One region of the Lactobacillus sp. wkB10 genome, then DNA from elsewhere that is predicted to be linked to it. Evidence: riboswitches for the same ligand, from Rfam matches in the RefSeq annotation. Region 1 holds a riboswitch; the other holds the start of a gene.
The links. A riboswitch is a leader RNA that binds a small molecule or an ion and turns the genes downstream of it on or off. The one in region 1 is predicted to bind FMN.
Positions count from the first base shown of each region.

Region 1 (8,272 bases):
ATGATGCCTCGTCCAGCATCATGAGCATATCCTGCAACATGTTTATCTTGTTCCCTAATGCCTGTACTTGCGTCAAGTACCAAACATACAACATTAGAATGCTCAATGGCACCCATTGCTCTCATTACAGAATATTTTTCAGTTTTTTCGTAAACTTTTCCTCTACGTCTTATGCCAGCAGTATCTACAATTCTGAATTTCGTGCCATCCTGGGTCTTAAATGGAGTATCGACTGCATCTCGTGTAGTTCCTTCTTCGTTATTTACGATCACTCTTTTTTCGCCTACTAGACGATTGACAATTGAGGATTTACCTACATTTGGTCGACCAATAACACTAAATGATATTTGCTCATTATTATTCAAGCTTATGTCTTTGGGCAAGCTGGCCACTATTTGATCCAGCAAATCTCCAATACCTGTACCATGCACACTCGAAATTGGAATTGGGTCACCAAAACCTAAACTATAAAAGTCATAAATGTCCATACGCTGTTCAGGATTATCTGCTTTGTTAACCGCTAAAATTACCGGTTTTTTAGTTTGATAAAGCATCTGAGCTATCCGTTCATCGAGGTTAGTAACATGATTTGTAACATTAGTTAAAAATACGATGACGTCGGCTTCTTCAATTGCTATTTCTGCCTGTGCTCTGATTTCTTCTTCAATATTACTATCTTCCCAGGTAATTCCACCAGTATCTATTAAATCAAATTTATGACCTAACCACTCAGCTGGAGCATAATTACGATCTCTGGTAACCCCAGGTTTATCTTCCACTATTGCTAAACGTTGATTAATAATACGGTTGAAAAGCGTTGATTTACCAACATTAGGCTGTCCTACAATTGCAACTACAGGTAAAACCATTTTTCAGCCTCCTTTTTACAAATAAAAAAACCGACTCTAAAGTCGGCTTTTTTATTAAATTTAATGACGATCCTTTAATTGATCACCAATGATGTCACCTAAAGCAAAGCCACTGTCATCATTATTCATATACTTCTTGTTAACTGAATTGTGATTGTAAGAATTATGTGAGCGATTTCCATCGCCATCAGAGTTCTTAGGTTCAGCAGCTTTCATAGAAAGTGAAATGCGACGTTCATTAGGGTCAATATTTAAAACTTTTACTTTAACTTTTTGACCAACTTTTAAAACATCACTAGGCTTGTCCACGTGTTTATATGATATTTCTGAAACATGAACTAAACCTTGAATACCATCAGCAACTTCAACAAAAGCTCCGAAGTTAGTTAAAGACTTAACTTCACCTTCAAATACATCGCCTTCGTGTAAGTCAGCTGTAGCTTGTTCGAATGGAGAAGGTTCAGTTTGCTTAATTGAAAGGGAGATGCGATGTCTATCATCATCAATACCAATTACTTTAACTTTTACATCTTGACCTGCCTTTAAAACATCGCTTGGCTTGTCAACATGTTTATATGAAATCTCGGATATATGAACTAAACCGTCCACACCACCTACATCAACAAAAGCACCAAAGTTAGTCAGACGAGAAACCTTACCTTCAACAACGTCACCCACAACTAATTGTGATGCAACATTATCAAAAGCTTCTTCACGTTCTTCTTCAATTAAGTCCTTGTGAGAGAGAATCAAACGGTTCTTACTTGGATCAATCTCCGTAATCTTGAGTTTCATCGTTTTACCAATGAATGGCTTAAGGTCTGAAACATAACGATTTGAAATCAATGAAGCAGGTAGAAATCCTCTTGTACCCACATCAACTAATAAACCGCCACGAACTGAAGAAGTTACTGTACCTTCAATTGTCTTGCCTTCTTCAAAGTCCTTTTGCAATTCATCGTAAGCTTCTCTTTCCTTTAAGCGAGTAACTGAGAAGAAAAATTCACCATTTTCTTTGTCACCGCCGGCTTTTCTTAAAACTAAAGCTTTAAGCTTATCTCCAGGCTTAACTGCCTCACGTAGGTCAACGTTGCGATCCGAAGTGTATTCACGACGAGGAATTACACCTTCAATACCGGCATTTTCAACACCAACATCGATTTGACCTTCTTCAACGTCTAATACTTCAACATCTACAATATCTCCGACCTCAACTCCTTGCATTTGCTTTAATGCATCTAAAAATTGATTACTGTTTTCTGACATTATTTACCTCCCAATATCATACTCTAATTTTAAATGAAAGTTTGATATTTTTCTACTGTTTTATACCCTTTTTTATAGTTTTTTTTGACTTTTTTTAATTTCTGATAAAATTGCATTTACGACTTGATCAACACTCATAGAAGTAGTGTCTATTTCAATAGCATCTTGGGCTTTTTTTAATGGTGAAATTTTTCGGTGTGAGTCTTTGTAATCTCTTTCTGAAATGTCGTGCTCAATTTCTTCAAGAGACTGATTAGTTTTAATCCCTCTTTCTTTAAAATCTAGCATTCTTCTTTCAGCGCGAGAGTGAACTGAAGCGACCAAAAATATTTTTACTGCAGCATTGGGCAAAACAGTCGTTCCAATATCACGTCCATCCATCACAACGTTCATTTCGCCGGCCATTTGCCTTTGCAGACTAACCATTTTTTCCCTGATTCCGGCTAATGCCGAAACTTGAGAAACATTGGCAGAAATGTCAGGAGTACGTATTTCTTGAGTAATATCTTTATTACCGGCATATATTTTTTGCTGACCATTTTTAAATCTAAATTCAATTTTTTCCTCGTCAATGGCAGTTAAAATACCTCTTTCATCGCCGTAATCAATGTTATTTTCTCGTGCAATCCAAGTCGAAGCCCGATACATTGCCCCAGTATCAATATATGTAAAATTAAGCTTATGGGCGATAATTTTTGCTACAGTACTTTTTCCAGCTGAAGCTGGACCATCAATTGCTATTTGCATTCCAATAAAAAAGGGACTTAAGTCCCTGTCCTTTCTAAATTATCTAATTCTTAAAGTTTGTCCTGTATCCACCTGGCTATTGGGATCAAGTTGATTCAACTCTGCCAATTGACCAACTGAAATGTTAAAGTGGCGGGCAATACTAGTCAAGGAATCCCCTTCTTGTACGACATATTGTTTAATCACAACATGTTTCTTTTTAGGAGTTTTTTTAGATGATTTTGTCTTTGTTTTAGCCTTGGCTTTGGTTTCTTTACTTTTTACAGGCTGAACCTTAGCTTTTTTCTTAGTATCTTCTTTTTTGGCAGCTTTACGTACTTCAACTGCTTTTTCATTTGAACCATTGTTTGATGCCAAATTATGAACCACAGGAACAAGACCGATAAGAATAACTACAATCAGAATTATCAAAGCAATCCAGCCTTTTGATACGGAAGAATAAGTTTCTACTCTCGACTTTTTTGGACGCTTATAATGCTGATATGGCCCTTTTGAATTATTATTCATCTGAAAAACCTCCTTACCTAACCTGTTTAATTTTAGCATATTTAACATTTAAGTGGACAAAAAAAACGGTCATTTACTAGACCGATTTACAATATTTTTAAGATTTAATTTTTAAGATTAAAATTTTTCCTTACAAAAGGTTTGAAAGTTCTCAAAACGGTTTCAAATAGTAAATAAACTACGACACCGTTGATTGTTCCTTTTAACAAGTTAAATGGAACTATAATGCCAAAAATGTATGCACTCATTGATGGAATATGTAGCAGTTTACCCAAGTAAACCTTTTCAGTAAAAGAAAGTAAACCAGAATATCCATGTATTGTCGGTAAATTAGGTACAGTAGTTACTGCATAAAAAGGCGTTAAAACCAATGCATTCAGTACAGAAAGTACAAATGCCATAGCTATAATACCGAGAACAATACCTAAAATTGGTTTTAAATATTTTTTAGAAAAATTTTTCTCATCCTTGCTAATATTCTTTGTTAAATAATAAAATGGTAAAGCAAAAGATATTGAAGCTAAAAAAGCTGCTGACTGTCCTACCAAACTAGGTAAGGCAAAACCTTTATAAATTAAATTAATCAGCATTCTGACAAATGCAATAAAAATACCAGGTCCTGGTCCGAATAAAAATGTCCCAATTGTAATTACGACATCCGAGAAGTCAAACTTTAAGAAACTAGTTACCGGCAATGGTATTTCCAAAAGCATTAATACGTAGGCAATTGTACCAATTAAAGTATAAGCCAAAATATTAACTAAATTGTTTCTGCTTTTTTTCTGCAAAATTCTTACCTCCAAAAAAACTCGGTCTGTTGCTCCTAGCAACAGACCGAGTAAAAGTAAGCTTTAGATCTTGGCTTTTAGTTTAGTCTGTCTTCTTTCATCTAGACTCTAACTATCGGTATCTCAATAGATTCCACCACTTTCGTGGGTCGTGGACTTACACCACCGGTCGGGACTTACACCCTGCCATGAAGACAACAAACTTATTTATTAAATTTCACATACTATACTAATCTACGTTCTTTAATCTGTCAACTTCTTCATGAGATAATTCTCGGTATGTTCCTGAGATAAGAGAGTCAAGTGTAAGAAAAGCATATTTTTCACGAGCTAATTTCTTCACTTGATGGTGAACTGCCTTGAACATTCTTTTTACTTGATGATATTGACCTTCATGAATTGTTAATTGCACTATTTGGGTGTTTTTCTTACGGTCGCTTCTAATGACCTTGACCTTTGCAGGAGCACAGCGATGTCGATCAATTTTGACTCCATGCTTTAGCTGACTCATTTCATCTGGGGTGAGAATTCCAGAAATCTTAGCTACATAAACCTTGGCTACATTATTTCTCGGATGCATCAATAAATTGGCCAGTTCACCATCATTAGTCATTAAAAGCAAACCAGAAGTATCATAGTCTAGTCTGCCGATTGGATATAGGCGATAAGGCAAATCTTTAAAATAATCGACAACTGTTTTTCTCCCCTTATCATCATTTGCAGTTGAGACCACTCCTCTAGGCTTGTAAAAGAGATAAGTATGCAAACTTTCTCTTTCAATGGGCTCACCATCAACCGTAATATTACTAAAAGTATCCACTTTAGTACCAAGTTTAGTTACTACATTGCCATCAACAGTGACTCGACCTTCAGAAATCATTTTTTCAGCCTTGCGCCGTGAGGCAATTCCTGCCTCAGCAATTACCTTTTGCAACCGTTCTAAAACCATTATTTTGCTCCTTTTTGAGTTTTTGCAATATTTTTATCTGCTTGACCTTTAGCTGCAAACAAATCTATTTCGCCTTCACTATTGATGCTATCATCTTCGAAATCTTCTATTAATGGTAAATCAGCCAGACTTTGGTACCCAAAGTATTGCAAAAAATACTCACTCGTTACGTACAAATTAGGATGACCCGGAGCATCTTTTTTACCATTAATTTTAACTAATCCACGCCAGATTAATGTTTGCAAAGCCCCAGATGAATTAACACCTCTGATGTCATCTATTTCTACACGTGTAATTGGCTGCCGATAAGCAATAATAGATAGTATTTCCAACGCCGATTGACTTAAGCTCTTTGATAAATCTTTTTGAAAAAAATTTTCGATTATTCTACTAACTTCTGGTCTAGTTGTTAATTTGTAAATATCATTGAGATGTTGTATTTGTAATCCTGAATCAGGATTTTCTTGTAGTTTTTCTTGCAAATTTTTGCTTAGTTCGCGCAATGCAGGTTTACCAACCTGCAAAAGTTCACATAAGTTGCTGCTTTCAATGCCATTATCGCCGGCAACATATAATAACGCTTCTAACTGCGCCATTTTACTTATCATTACTACCAACTCTTTCCAAGTTCAGGTCACCAAACATCCTCTTTTGTTTTACCCGAATTTCCTGTTTTTTACAAAGTTCAAGCAGTGCTAGGAACAAACCAATAACATCAGATAAAGTTTTCATTTTTTGACAACAGGCAAAAAAGCTTAACTGCTTGTTTCGCGCCAATTCCTCTTGCAAGAAAGTACTCATTTCTTTGACAGAAGTTTCCTTTACTTCAACTGAAACAATATCAGGCTGTCTGATTTTCAGTCTTTGTAAAATAATAATAAAAGTATTAGCTAATTCAGTAGAAGTAATTTGTCCTTTTGGCAAAGGCTGAATTTTTTTGCTTTCTGGTGCGCTCTCCTCTTTAGCCGCAGTGATCGGGACTTCCTCATTACGCTTTTTGAAGTATGCTGAAACCTTTTTAAAAACCGAATAAGTGATAAGCTGTTGCACTAATTCATCCCTTGGATCTTCCTGTTCATCATTTTCTTCAGTAAAATCATTTTGCGGAAGAAGAGATTGAGACTTAATTCGCAAAAGCATCGATGACATAACAAAATATTCTCCTGCAATTTTTAAATTAAGTTTTTGCATTTGGTGCAAATAAGCTAGATATTGGCTTGTAATTTGAGCTATTGGAATGTCATAAATGTCAATTTTTTGCACTTTTATTAAATGTAATAGCAGATCCAAAGGGCCTTCAAAGTTAGGCAGTTCAAGGGTAAGATTATCACTCATTTTTCTTTATCCTTTTTTAAATACTTAATTAAATAAATATATTCAGGAACAGCCGTAATAACTTTGCTGGGATTATTTTGTGCCAACTCTTGAACTGCTTTAGCTTCGTACTTAGCTTTACGATAATCAGGAGCAAAAGAAATATAACGAATGATTACAAAATGTTTACTTGATTGTGTACCTACCACCCCTATAAAATTAGGAGCCTTTGAACGATAGAGATATAAGCAAAACTCGGCACTACTTTTATTTAATTGAATTTCATCCTTTAGATTAGCCAGATTTTTAAAATCAGAGAGATAAGATAATAAGCCCATAGCTACCTTTTCCTTATCATTTTTACATTCAATTAGCATTTAATCACCTTATGTTCGAGGATGCGTTTTTTCATAAACTTGTAAAATATGTTTTTGAGACAAATTTGTATAAATTTGAGTTGTACTAATATCTGAATGTCCCAAAATTTCTTGGACAACACGTAAATCTGCCCCATTTTCCAATAAATGTGTTGCAAAAGTATGTCTTAAAGTATGTGGTGTAACATTTTTCTGAATACCTGCCATTTTACAATAATGCTTAATAATTTGCCAAACGGCTTGTCTTGTTAAAGAGCTTCCCCTACTATTTAGAAAAATAAAATCGGTATTTTTGCCAATTTTTAATATTAATGGATCACGAACTTTTTCCTTATAGCTGTCTATCCAACTTAAAGCCACTTCACTAATTGGAATCAATCGCTCTTTTGATCCCTTCCCAAAAACTTTGACCAGTTTCAGTTCTTCATGCAAATCAGTAAATTTGAGATTAATTAATTCGCTTACTCTAATTCCAGTTGCATACAAAGTTTCAAGTAAGGCTCTATCACGTAAACCTAATTTCTTTTTTGTATCAGGTTGCTCAAGCAAATTATTAACTTCATTAACTGTCAAAGCGACTGGCAAAGTACGACGCTTTTTTGGTGAGTCTATTTCAAGCATTGGATTTAGTTTCTGAATATTCTGTCTTACCAGCCACTGGTAGAACTTTCGCAAACTAGTAATTAAGCGGCTAATAGAACTTGTGGCCTTTTTTTGATCGCGTTGTTCTGCCAAAAAAGCATCGATGTCAACAGCTTGTGTAGGCCAGGAAGTTAAATTTTCTTTTTGAAGAAAACTTATAAAAGAAGTTAAATCCTGCCTGTATGCTGTAATTGTGTTATTACTCAGACCACGTTCAACCTGACTATATCTTAAATAATCTTCAACTTGTTCTGATAAATTAGTCATTTTGGGCATCTTCTGGATCTTTTAATAATGAGATGGAACCAGCATTTTTGTCTTCCTTTATGTATTTAGCTTTAAGCAAGTGTCCTAAAGCTCTCTTAAAAGCTGATTTAGAAATACCAAAATAATTTTTAATATCCTGTGCGTCAGATTTATCGTAAAAAGGCAAAGTCTTATCTTTTTTCCTGCGCAAGCTCATTAAAATCATTTGTGCATCATCATCAATTTCCTCAAAAGCTCGTGGCAAAGTACTCAGATTCAAGCGACCATATTGGCTGATGCCAACCACCCTGCCTCTGAATTGTTCCCCCAACCGTAAAGGACGTGCCATTTGTGATGGATGAACGAAGCCTAAATAATACTCCTTGGTGATTATAAATGCACCTACTTCACGAGCAGAATATACAGTACCAAAAATATCTTTATTCTTCATATCACCAGGAAAATGAGCTGCCAACTGTTCAAAAATATTTTCATCCGCCAATTTTGCCCAAATACGATTTTTTTCATCTGTTTCAAGGTGAACCAAAAGCTGATCTTCAGGTTGGG
Region 1 is NZ_JRJB01000005.1:68,404-76,675, forward strand. It holds gene der (ribosome biogenesis GTPase Der) at 1-869, opposite strand, end outside; gene rpsA (30S ribosomal protein S1) at 930-2,135, opposite strand; gene cmk ((d)CMP kinase) at 2,208-2,882, opposite strand; gene LACWKB10_RS04430 (LysM domain-containing protein) at 2,922-3,389, opposite strand; gene LACWKB10_RS04435 (ECF transporter S component) at 3,494-4,180, opposite strand; FMN riboswitch at 4,263-4,377, opposite strand; gene LACWKB10_RS04440 (pseudouridine synthase) at 4,407-5,126, opposite strand; gene scpB (SMC-Scp complex subunit ScpB) at 5,126-5,734, opposite strand; gene LACWKB10_RS04450 (ScpA family protein) at 5,724-6,461, opposite strand; gene LACWKB10_RS04455 (hypothetical protein) at 6,458-6,817, opposite strand; gene xerD (site-specific tyrosine recombinase XerD) at 6,827-7,726, opposite strand; gene LACWKB10_RS04465 (S1 RNA-binding domain-containing protein) at 7,719-8,272, opposite strand, start outside.

Region 2 (8,272 bases), on a different contig from region 1:
AGTATATATATTAAACAATAACAAAGCAAGTTTATTTTAAATTATTTTTACTAAAATAATGATAAAGAAATTAAAATACCACAATAAAATTCAAAATATAAAATAACACCAACAGCTTTTATGCAATATATAATTATATACTAACAATATATTTATTAATTAAAAAATAAAACAAGTCGTTTCTGATAGTAGAAGCGACTTGTTTTCTAGTCATTATGAACAGTGGTTAAATGTAGTAATTATAATTGTTTAATTTGCTCTTCTATATTTAAAACCTCTAGCACATCCGTGGCGCATTCTGCACCTTTATTGCCCGATTTACCACCGGCACGATCAGTTGCTTGTGCAACCGTATCAGTCATTAGCACGCCAAACATCACTGGCACTGTGCCATTTGCTGATGCTGCTGCTAACTGTGAGGTAGTGCCTTCACAAACGTAGGTAAAGTGAGCTGTTTCGCCCCGAATTACTGCTCCGAGTGCAATGATGCCATCGACTTTGCCACTCTTTGCCAAGCAGTTGACTGTGCGGGCAATTTCGAATGCTCCAGGTACTCTCACAATCACAATATTTTCATCTTTCACGCCCGATTTTTTTAATTGTGACACAGCTCCAGAAAGGAGACGATCCGTTACCACACCATTAAACTGAGCAACAACAATACCAATCTTTTTATCTTGTCCTTGAGCAATGTTTCCGTTAATTTCTTTCATAATTAATCCACCTCATTTAAAATATGATTCATTTCATGTTTTTTAGTCGCTAAATATTTTTTGTTTTCTGCAGTCATGCCCACTTCAACTGGTATTCGTTTCGCAACTTTAATACCATAGTTTTCTAATTGTGCCACTTTGTCAGGATTATTGGTCATCAAATTAACCTCACTAACGCCCTTTTGTCTTAGGATTTCGGCTGCGACATTGTAGCGACGAGCATCAACCGGCAAGCCTAGATGCTGGTTAGCTTCTACCGTATTCATACCTTCATCTTGCAATTTATAGGCTCGTAACTTGTTTTCCAAACCAATTCCCCGACCTTCTTGACGCAAGTATAAAACCGCTCCTGAACCATTTTCTTCAATTTTAGTTAGTGCTTCAGCTAACTGAGCGCCGCAATCACAGCGTTTAGAGCCAAAAACATCCCCTGTCAAGCATTCACTGTGAAGCCGCAGCAAAAGTGGCTCACCTTTTTTAACTTCGCCTTTGCTAATTAACAAAGTAGGCTGCTTTTCGGGATGCTTTTTATCTCTAAACCCTTCAAGCTGGAAGTGACCGTACTTGGTGGGAAAATCAACCTTAGTAAAAGATTCAATCCCCAAATCTTTGTTTTCCTGATTTTTGCGGTATTCAATTAACTCTTCAATAGTCAAATAAGGAATGCCTAGTCCTTCCGCTAAAGCTTTCAAGTCTTTACGTCTAGCCATCGTTCCGTCTTTTTTAATGCATTCGCAGATAAAGCCAACAGGAGCAACTCCGGCCAATCTGGCTAAGTCTAATGCTGCTTCGGTGTGACCAGTACGTTCCAATACCCCACCTTCTTTAGCTACTAGCGGAAAAACATGACCAGGATGGTAAAAATCAGACCATTGGCTATTAGGATCAGCCAATTTTTTAATAGTCTTTGCCCGGTCAAAAGCTGAAATTCCCGTCGTAGTTTCAGTGGAATCAACACTAAGAGTGAAGGCCGTGCCAAAAGTATCGTTCGAACCCGTTTCAATTGGCTTCAACTGCAAACGGTCGGCATAAGCTTTGCTCATTGGTACGCACAATAATCCACGAGCCTTAGTAATCATCATATTAACTGCTTGTGGTGTAACCTTTTCTGCTAAGCCAATCATATCCCCTTCAGACTCGCGCTGAGGTGAATCAGCCACAATTACCAATCCGCCTTTTAACATATGCTGTAATACTTTTTGTATTTTTTCATTCAATTGTTCTGTCATTTTTTTCTCCATCAAAATTCTTTTTTCCAAGCCTGAATCTGCTTAACTGCGTAGCGACCAATCATATCCACTTCAATATTTGCTCTATCGCCTACCTGGTAGTGAGCCAAAGTAGTATTTTGGATGGTATAAGGTATTAAGCTTACTCCAAAATGATCATTCTCTGCCATCGTGACTGTTAGGCTAATACCATCAATAGCAATTGATCCTTTTTCAACAATAAAGGGATCATACTTATGTGGTACTTGAAATTCCAATTCAATAGAATTTTCGTTTTCAACTCGTTTTACCAGCTCGGCTGTTGTATCAATGTGTCCTGCAACAATATGTCCATCAAGTTTGCCGTTTAACTCTAGTGAAGGCTCCAAATTTACCAAGCTACCTTTTTGCAACTTGCCTAGATTAGTTCTTTTCATTGTTTCTGGCATTACATCAACTGCAAAGTCTTCTTCGCTCCAGTCAGTAATGGTTAAACAAATGCCGTTCACGGCAATACTTGCTCCCAATGGCAAATCTGTTTGTATCAGTTCAGGTGCACAAATACCTAGTCTTGCATGTTGCGCACTAATTTCCAAGCGGGTAATCGTACCCGTTGTTTGAATTATTCCTGTAAACATCCTTTTCTCCTCACGCGAATTCTTACGTCTTGTCCTAAACTTTTAACATCCAATAATTGGTAGTGACTTATTTCTGTTAAAGCCTGTCCGTACACAGCAGACAGTGCTGTGCCACCCAACACCAGAGGTGCAATATATGTTACTATTTCATCCACCAAATCAGTTGCTATAAACTGGGCCTGTACATTGCTTCCACCTTCAACTAACAACGATTGAATTTCATGTTCAGCCAAAAGCCGGATTACCTTTTGGGGTGTCCAATTGCTAGCAGTATAACAGCACACATTTTCTCCAACATTTTGAGTTAAGTTTGTTTCACTCAGTAACCAAATTTGACCGCGAGTCTTAAATATTCGACTGGTAAAGTCTAACCGATTGGCATCCTTAGTTAAAACAATCCTAATAGGTGGATGTGGTAAGTTTTTTATTCTGACAGTTAAAAGCGGATTGTCGATGCGTAATGTGTTTGCACCAATTAAAATGGCTTGATTTTGCAACCGCAATTTTTGTACATCAAGTTGAGCCGCATCCCGAGTCAAAAGTGTTCTTCTTTTGCCCGCGGCATTAATTTTGCCATCAATAGACATTGCATATTTAAGTGTCACAAATGGTCTTTCTTGCTGATAAAAAAAGTTATACGCAACATTTAAACTCTCAGTGCCACCAATGACTTCAGTTTGAACCCCATGACTTTTAAGATATTTAATGCCCTTACCTGCCACAATTTGATGAGGATCGACCTGACCGATAACAACTTTTTTGATTCCGGCCTCGGCTACTTTTTTGCAACAAGGTGGCTGCTTACCATAATGACTGCAAGGCTCCAATGTTACATACAAAGTTGCTCCCTGAGCTTGTTTGGGATCTGCTAAGTGCGACAGTGTATTTACTTCCGCATGTTCTTTGCCAAATTGATGGTGGTAGCCAGTTGCTATAACCTGATCATCTTTAACCAAAACTGCACCAACTAATGGGTTTGTCCAAGTCATTCCCTGGGCTTTTAAAGCTTCTTGGACTGCCATTTGCATATAATCTCTATCCTGCACTATTTCACTTCCTAAGCATTAAAAACCTCGTTGATAAAATCAACGAGGCTTATTTTATATTCATCAAATAAGATTTCAGCGAAGTTTAATAACGACGCGAGTTTTCTGTCTAATCTTGTTTGTTCTTCTCCCATCCAGACTTTAACTGTCGGTACTAGACTTGCACTAGTTCCACCGCAAAACGCGGGTCACGGACTTCAATTATTAATTGTCACCGTCGGTAAGGAATTACACCCTGCCCCGAAGAAACCGTATTCAACTGTTATTAGTATAATATAGTTATGCACTATCGGCAATAGCAAATTTATTGTTAATATTATTAAAAAATTATAGACAGCTACTAAGTTAAATTATAAAGGCTATTTACTGGGTTTTTCTTATTTTATACTTAATAAAAAATAATTTTCAAAATTAAAAAGCAGTAACTAAATTAATTACTGCTTTTTTAAATTTTATCTAGATGCATCACCAGTCAACTGTTAATACATATATTTCTTTATAGCTGCTTTTGGATCCATTCCCGCACGTATCTTCAGTTCCAGTTCAATTGCTACGTCAGCCAAGATCACCTGTGGATCGATAACGTTATAAGGATGATCTGGAGCTTTTTCCTGAGCCAGCGACAATTCAGTACAGCCCAGTAAAATCACATTGCACCCATATTGATCATGCATTGTTTGCAATATGTGGTGGTAAAGTTCGCCATTAACCACACCTTTTTCCTTGATATTTGAATAAATCAGTTCAGTAACCATTGGCTGAATCTCAGATCCTCCAAGTTCAACCTCGCGCCCTACTTCTTTAATCTCATCTTCATACAAATGATCGTAAATTGATCCTTCGGTGGCAATTAAACCAATTTTTTTCTCTTGTGGATAATCGGTTATAAACTTATGAACAGCAATACGCATCATATGCAAAAAAGGTATGTCTGTCAGTTTAGCCAAGTCATCATAACAATAATGAGCCGTATTACATGGCATTACAAAAAAATCAGGCTTTAGTTGTGCTTGCTGGAGCATATCCTCACGCAAAGCAGTGAAGAAATTAGGCTTGCTGGGATCTTTGATATATGCTGTACGATCAGGAACTTGTGCATCATTAACTAAAATATAATTTAAATAATCCTGATCTTTAGTAATTTTGATACGATGATTAATCATCCGGACATAACTTTCAGTCGCAATAGTGCCCATACCGCCAATAATACTAAAAAAATGTTTCATTATACCTGCTTTTCTAACTTCTAAAGTGTTCTTTTTTGCCTTCAAGCTCATTAATTACCTGTTGAGCAACCATAATATCAGATGGATATGGTGTATCTACACCACGAATTTTTTGAAAACCGTCTGCACCTTTACCGCAAATCAGGACAATATCACCTTTTTTCGATAAATTAATGGCTTCATATATGGCCTTCTTACGATCTAGTTCTATTGTTACATCAACTTTAGAATGATCAATTCCGGCATCAATTTCCTGTGCAATTTCTTTTGGATCTTCAAATCCAGGGTCATCAGTAGTTAAAAAAGCTTTATCCGCATATGCATTTAAACTGTGACTAAAACCGGGACGGCGAGAGACACCCTTATCACCTGGAGCACCTACAACAACAATGATTTTTGGATTATTAAATTCACGTTGCATAAAGCCCATAAGTGCCATCATGGAAGCTTCGTTATGTGCATAATCTACAACCACTACACCATGGTCTTTGGTCACTTCTGTCTGCATCCGTCCAGGAACTGTTACTTGACTAATTCCTTTAGCAGCATCGTCATGGTTCATTCCGGCCAGTCCGGCTCCAATTACTGCAGCCGTACCGTTTGATTCATTAAAGTCACCCAGCATCTTTAACTGGTAATCACCAGCTATTTTAAGCTGCTTTGCTTTGTCACTGACACATAATACCTGGAATTTAGTCTGAGCCATATCAAGTTTTTCGGTTGCAAAGCGAAAATCAATTGTCTGTTTTAGGTTCGGATTGGTAAATTTTTCGTCAGCAAACAAGTAGATACTGTCTGGATCAGTAGTAGTCGTGGCAGCAGCATAAACTTCGTCAAAATGGTCAGTCTGAGCGTTAATAATACACTTGCGCGCATTAACCAATAATTGCAGTTTACAGTGCAGATAATCAGCAAAGTTAGGATGCTCATTAGGTCCAATATGATCGGGTGAAATGTTTAAGAAAAAGCCTAAATCATAAGTTAGTCCAAACACCCTGTTTTTCTTATAAGCCTGACTGGAAACTTCCATAACCATGTGCGTCATACCATTGTCCACAGCCGTTCGCATATCACGAAACAAATCAAGTGATTCAGGAGTGGTTAAGCTGGATTTAAAAGTATCATCTTTTCCCTGACCCACAACTGTGTTGACAGAAGAAATCAGTGCTGTTTTGCCACCATTGACTTGATCCAGCATTCCTTTTAGAAAATAAGCAGTAGTGGTTTTACCTTTAGTACCAGTAATAGCAATTAAATATAAATCATCTTGAGGAAAGCGGAAAAAGGCTGCAGATAATAGAGCCATTGCCTTAGAAACATTGCGCACAATCAGTGCATGCATTCCCTTGCCTTCTGGATATGGTTGCTCTGCTACATAACAGTTGGCACCATTTGCTTTTGCCATTGACAAAAAGGTAGGACGAAAGCCAGCACCTTTACAAAAGAACAGTGTATTGGTTTGAACATCCCGTGAATCATATGACACATATTCCATTTTAGATGGGACGGTGTCCTGAACAGCACTCGATTTAAGCAGATGGTGCTCTTTTAAAATTAAAATACAGGTATTTAAAGAAATACTCATGCTATACTCCTCTATTTATTATCTCAGTCAAAATTATACCACAGCTATGCTGGAGTTTTTTCACTCTTTAGGTTCAAAGGCAGACAAATAATGAAACGTGTCCAATCTTTATCAGATTCACAACGAATTTTGCCGTGATGAAGATCAACAATGCTTTTGGTAATTGATAGACCCAGTCCTGTACCACCTGTTTTAGTATTCCGAGATCCTTCTACTCTATAGAACCGTTCAAATATTTTTTTTAACGACTCTTCAGGAATTTGGGCACCATTATTTTCTACCCGTAGTTCAACTTCATTGTTGTTGACCAAATTAGCAATCAAATTAATTTGTGTTGCCCCTGTACCATATTTCAAAGCATTGGTAATGAGATTGTTATAAACGCGTACTAACTTTTCCGCATCAGCTTCAATCGTTAAATTTTTAGGTCTTGCTTCAATATTAAATACTATCCCTTTTTCTTGACCTTCAAATTCAAATCCCGCTGCCACCTGTTCTAACATAGAAAAAATATGTAAAGAAGACAGATTTAGTTTAGTACTTGTTGATTTTAACGTTGTATACTCAAGCAGATCATGAGCCAGAGACTTCATTTGCTCTGCCTTCATATAGGCGATATTAAGATATTTTTGCTGATCTGCTGGATCTGACACCCCCGATTTAAGTAATCCCAAATATCCAATGATAGAAGTTAAGGGCGTCCTGATATCATGAGAAACATTACTGATTAATTCATCTTTAGATTTTTCAATCGCCTTTTCTTCATTGATTGCGTTGACTGTACTATCAACTAATGAATTAATCGAATCAATTACTTTTTGTAGGTCTGTTTTGACTTTAAAAGAAATTGTATGATCAAAATGTCCCTTTGCAATATAATGCAGTTCAGAAATAACATGTCTTAACTGCATTTGATGATAACGCCGAATTAAGCGCCAGTAGAGAACGATTAAATCGCCAATACCCATAAAAATAATAAAGGTATTTTGCCAAGACCATAAATGGCGTCCACCAGCAAAAGTAATGGTCTTTTTTAAAAAATAAATGCCGTTAACCAGGTTTTTATTTTGTAAAATTGTCAAGTTGATTAAAATAATCACCGATAGGTTTAACAATAACAGCAAAATAACCGTTATAACGCCTTCAGCAAACAACTCGCTTTTTTCAGCAGCTGTCAGCTTGACCCTTTCTTTTTTCATCTAGCTAAGCCTCAACTTTATAGCCTACACCCCAAACAGTCTGAATAACATCTTCGCCGCCTGTGGCCGTTTGAATCTTGTCACGCAAGTGCGAAACGTGCACCATAACGGTTTTAGCAGAAACTATCGATTCCTGTTGCCAAACCCGTTCAAAAATTTCATCAGCAGAAAATACACGATTAGGGTGACTGGCGAGAAGATACAGAATACCGAATTCCAAAGCAGTTAACTGAATATCTTTGCCATCAATTGTTTTAACTTCATGTGAATCACGGTTAATAATAAGCGGTCCAACTTCAAGAATGTCGGGTTCATCATCTTTGACCTGCTTTTGACTACGACGTAAAAGCGAACGAACTCGCGCCATAACCTCTAATGGATTAAATGGCTTTGACACATAGTCATCAGCGCCTGTAATTAAACCCTGGATTTTATCCATATCCCCCGTCTTAGCAGACACAATGATAATAGGAATATCAGAGTCTTTACGAACTTCCTTGATAACATCAATTCCACTCATATTAGGCATCATAACATCCAAAATCATTAAAGCAATATCTGGAGTGGTAGTTAATTTCGTAATGGCTTCCTTGCCACTGTATGCAACGACTGGGGTATAACCTTCATTTTTTAGATAAATACTTAACAGTTCGACGA
Region 2 is NZ_JRJB01000004.1:78,713-86,984, forward strand. It holds gene ribH (6,7-dimethyl-8-ribityllumazine synthase) at 240-713, opposite strand; gene LACWKB10_RS03715 (bifunctional 3,4-dihydroxy-2-butanone-4-phosphate synthase/GTP cyclohydrolase II) at 716-1,942, opposite strand; gene ribE (riboflavin synthase) at 1,954-2,559, opposite strand; gene ribD (bifunctional diaminohydroxyphosphoribosylaminopyrimidine deaminase/5-amino-6-(5-phosphoribosylamino)uracil reductase RibD) at 2,544-3,605, opposite strand; FMN riboswitch at 3,724-3,857, opposite strand; gene LACWKB10_RS03730 (aspartate/glutamate racemase family protein) at 4,085-4,831, opposite strand; gene LACWKB10_RS03735 (UDP-N-acetylmuramoyl-L-alanyl-D-glutamate--2,6-diaminopimelate ligase) at 4,845-6,416, opposite strand; gene LACWKB10_RS03740 (cell wall metabolism sensor histidine kinase WalK) at 6,461-7,615, opposite strand; gene LACWKB10_RS03745 (response regulator transcription factor) at 7,620-8,272, opposite strand, start outside.
Region 2: another riboswitch for FMN. It lies ahead of ribD (bifunctional diaminohydroxyphosphoribosylaminopyrimidine deaminase/5-amino-6-(5-phosphoribosylamino)uracil reductase RibD); the one in region 1 lies ahead of LACWKB10_RS04435 (ECF transporter S component).